2 regions of the Paenibacillus sp. FSL H7-0735 genome follow, and region 1 is predicted to be linked to the other one. Evidence: riboswitches for the same ligand, from Rfam matches in the RefSeq annotation. Region 1 holds a riboswitch; the other holds the start of a gene.

Region 1 (2,202 bases):
AGAAGATATTTATAAGGGCTTTTATGATATATTCAAGTAAAGTTTGAGTCCCTAGCCAATATTCATAAAAAAGGAAGTGCGAACAATGGATTTAGAAACGGTCATGCAAGAGCTTGAAGCTCTCGGCAAGGAACGCACCAAGAAAATATATCTATCCAATGGCGCGCACGAACCGCTTTTTGGTGTGGCCACAGGCCAGATGAAGCCTATCTTCAGAAAAATAAAACATAATCAACCCTTGGCCGAGCAGCTTTATGCTACAGGAAATTATGACGCTATGTATTTTGCCGGGGTGATCGCGGAGCCTAAAGCAATGACAGAGTCGGATTTTGAGCGGTGGATTGCTGGGGCTTATTTTTATATGCTATCGGACTTTGTGGTGGCAGTAACGTTGGCGGAGACGGATATTGCACAAGAGGTTTCTGATAAATGGATTGCAAGTGAGATAGAGTTGAAAATGTCGGCGGGCTGGAACTGTTACTGCTGGCTGCTCGGAAATCGCCCGGACAGTGAATTTTCCGCAGAAAAATTGGCCGCTATGTTGGAGCTTGCTAAAAATACGATTCATGATGCCCCTGAACGAACGAAATACGCAATGAACAATTTCATCTACACTGTGGGCGTATCCTATCTGCCGCTTCATGATAAAGCGGTTGAGATTGCAAAGGAAGTTGGTCCGGTGGAAGTCCATACCGGTAGTGCAAAAAGCAAGATTTTGAATGCTTCAATTAATATTCAAAAGGCAGTTGATAAATCGCAGCTGGGCTTCAAACGAAAACATGTAAGGTGTTAGTCAGTCATGGAGTGCTAAGGAGAGCGTATTGAAGGTTGTGCCTGCAGACAGAAGAATTGGGGGCTTGGCTGACAAGCCCTTAATTGTGTGCAATAAAAGTTAATGGAACAATAATAAAGCGGTAATTAATGTTATTGACAAAATATTTGACAATGATTAGTATTGAAAAATATTAAAAATGAAGTTAGCGACATAAAAATTAAATAATTCGCAAGCTATGATTGCTATGGATCACACTATAGCAGGAGCAGCTTCTGGAGAGACCGTGGGGGAATCCCCCGGCGCCGAAGGGTTCACAATCTCAGGCAAAAGGACAGAAGAGTACTAGATAATTCATTTGTTATTCTGATCATCGTCAGAATAAATAAATGTATTTTATTTATTATTCTTATACCTAAGAGATTGGAGCGTATCCAATCTCTTTTTTGTTATCATTTTCACTTGTTATTTTTTTCACATAAGGGGGAGTTCGAAATGGCAGCACAAGAATTAAAGAGAGATTTAGAGAATCGACATGTTCAGCTCATTGCGATTGGTGGAACCATCGGTACCGGATTATTTTTAGGATCTGGAAAAGCTATACAGCTGGCAGGACCATCGATCATTTTTGCTTATTTAATCGTGGGTATCGCTATTTTCTTTGTGATGAGGGCATTGGGAGAACTTCTGTTGTCAAAAGCAGGTTATCAATCTTTTACAGACATTGCCGAAGACTATCTTGGACCGCGGGCGGCGTTTGTAACTGGATGGACCTATTGGTTTTGCTGGATCATGACGGCTATGGCCGATATTATAGCTGTTGGGGTCTATGTACAATATTGGTTTGATATCCCGCAATGGATACCCGCAGTCATTTGTTTAATTATTTTATTAGGACTCAATTTATTAACTGTAAAAAGCTTTGGCGAATTGGAATTTTGGTTTGCTTTAATTAAGGTAATCACTATTCTCGCGTTAATTGCCATAGGGGTAGTTTTACTGGTGATTGGATTCAAAACAACTACCGGAACGGTTGCGCTCAGTAATATTTGGGCACATGGGGGAGTATTTCCAAACGGGATTTCCGGGTTCTTACTTTCATTTCAAATGGTTGTGTTTGCTTTTGTGGGTGTGGAATTGGTGGGGGTATCAGCAGCGGAAACATCCAATCCAGAAAAAACTATCCCATCGGCGATTAATAAAATACCTTTACGAATTCTATTTTTCTACGTGGGTGCTATTATTGCCTTATTATGCATCAACGCTTGGACAGAACTAAACCCGGCAGAAAGTCCTTTTGTTAAAACATTTAGTTTAGTGGGGATTCCGATTGCCGCGGGGGTTATTAATTTCGTTGTATTAACTTCAGCTGCTTCTGCTTGTAACAGCGGGATGTTCTCAACAAGCCGGATTCTATACAATCTAAGCAG
Region 2 (2,202 bases), 440 kb from region 1:
GGGCGAATACAATTCCGATACCGTCTTAACGGATTCGATACTGCCTACGCTGTCACCGGCCGAAATGGTTGATCCTACCTCAGGAAACTCAACAAATACGATGTCGCCTAATAAATGCTGAGCATGGTCCGTAATCCCAACACGTACTACTCGTCCTTCTACTTGCTGTGCCCATTCATGCTCTTCGCTGTAAAGAAGGTTGTCTAATACTTCACTCATTTCAAGCCGCCTCATTTCCAATTTGGAGTTCTAAATTTAGTTATAGCCTAAGTTATCCCGGCTCACAATGTCAATATTACTAACAGGAAATTTAAATTTGTCATTTTTTCGACGTTTTCTTGTTGACAGCGCCCGACTATACCCGTTTAATGGAGACATACAAGAAGAAACGACGTTGTCGTCTTTTTATAGACAATAACCGTTTCTCGGAGAAATATAAGGATAATGTATAATGTGAACCATATACTTTCTTATATTTGAAATAAATATAGTTGCGGATGATGGCATAGGGAGAGACTGTCTCACTTGAAGACGGCGCCGAAGGAGTAAGCCCTAACAGGGGTGAATCTCTCAGGCAAAAGGACCTTTGTCGGACGTATCTCTGGAGAGCATCAGACGCAAGGCTAGATGCGTCAGATCACCAACGGGGAAACCTGCAAGCTAGTTACGGCAGGGTAACTCTCAGGTACAAAGGACAGAGCAGAAAGCGATTTGTGCATTTATGCATGATTGCTTCTGCCTGTCCTTTTTTCGTATGTAATCAGATCAAGGGGAGTGACGACATGGATGCTTTGAGAAGAACACCTTTTTATGATCTCTATTCCGCTTATGCGGAATCCAGATGCATTGACTTCGGTGGCTGGGAGCTGCCAGTACAGTTTACAGGTATCGTAAAAGAGCATGAAGCCGTTCGCCAGCAGGCTGGGCTGTTCGATGTCTCGCATATGGGTGAATTCATGGTGATTGGGAGCGGTGCAGAAGCCTTTTTGCAAAAAATGACAACCAATGATGTCAGCCGTCTCACGGATGGTGCGGCACAATATACACTGCTCTGTTATCCAAATGGCGGAGTTGTCGACGATCTACTCGTGTATCGCCTAAGCGAAGGGCATTATATGCTCGTCGTTAATGCCTCCAACATCTACAAAGACTTCCAGTGGCTGCAAGAGAATTTGACCTCTGAATTCGGCGAAGTCACGCTCACTAATGTCTCTGACGAGACGCTTTTGCTCGCCTTGCAGGGTCCTCTGGCAGAGACCATTCTCGCGGAAGTTACTGATGCTCCTATTTCAACACTCAAGCCTTTCCATTTCATCGAACGCGCCACCGTTTGCGGTGTAGAGGTACTTATCTCCCGTACGGGTTATACCGGTGAAGATGGCTTCGAGATCTACGCTTCGCTGGAAGGTGCAGAAACGTTATGGAACGGACTGCTTGCTGCAGGCGCGCCTCACGGATTAACACCTGCTGGACTGGGTGCACGGGATACCCTGCGTTTTGAGGCAAAATTACCACTGTACGGTCAGGAGCTATCCGCTGACATCACCCCGCTTGAAGCAGGAGTACAGTTCTTCGTGAAGCTGGACAAAATAGACTTTATCGGACGCGATGCACTAATACAGCAAAAAGAAGCTGGGATTCCCCGTCGCCTTGTCGGCCTAGAAATGATTGATCGAGGCATTCCACGCTCCCATTATCCTGTTTGGGCAGATGGGGTTAAGATTGGTGAGGTCACAACCGGAACACAGTCCCCTACGCTGAAACGGAACCTGGGGTTGGCTTTGATTGATGCTGCTTACAGTGAAATAGGCACAGAGGTTTACGTAGAGATACGCGGCAAGCAGCTTAAGGCTGTAGTGATCAAGGCCCCTTTTTACAAGTATAAACGCCTTTAGCGTCCATATAAGGACGGTGAGCTTTTAAGCGAGAAATAGAAGGATAAAGTATAGCGTGAAAATTGTACTTTCTTATATTTTAAAAAAGCCAAGGAGTGAAACCTTAATGAAGCACCGTTATCTGCCCATGACAGAACAGGACCGCGTAGAGATGATGGAGGCCGTCGGGATTCAGTCTATAGATGAGCTGTTCTCCGATATTCCTGAAGCGGTACGTTACCAAGGCACTATGCCGATGTCTGAACCACTCGATGAATACGCCCTGCTGCGCCACATGAAAGGTTTGGCTGACCAAAATGCCGACTTT

Evidence for each region. A riboswitch is a leader RNA that binds a small molecule or an ion and turns the genes downstream of it on or off. The one in region 1 is predicted to bind glycine.
Region 2: linked by a shared signal. The riboswitch ahead of gcvT (glycine cleavage system aminomethyltransferase GcvT) and the one ahead of NSS82_RS29805 (amino acid permease) in region 1 are both predicted to bind glycine.

The regions. Positions count from the first base shown of each region.
Region 1 covers NZ_JBBOZH010000002.1:490,576-492,777, reverse strand. Annotated here, with positions in the region: gene NSS82_RS29815 (TetR/AcrR family transcriptional regulator) at 1-15, shown strand, start outside; gene NSS82_RS29810 (DNA alkylation repair protein) at 86-793, shown strand; glycine riboswitch at 1,038-1,120, shown strand; gene NSS82_RS29805 (amino acid permease) at 1,268-2,202, shown strand, end outside.
Region 2 covers NZ_JBBOZH010000002.1:47,727-49,928, forward strand. Annotated here, with positions in the region: gene gcvH (glycine cleavage system protein GcvH) at 1-219, opposite strand, end outside; glycine riboswitch at 498-596, shown strand; gene gcvT (glycine cleavage system aminomethyltransferase GcvT) at 783-1,895, shown strand; gene gcvPA (aminomethyl-transferring glycine dehydrogenase subunit GcvPA) at 2,002-2,202, shown strand, end outside.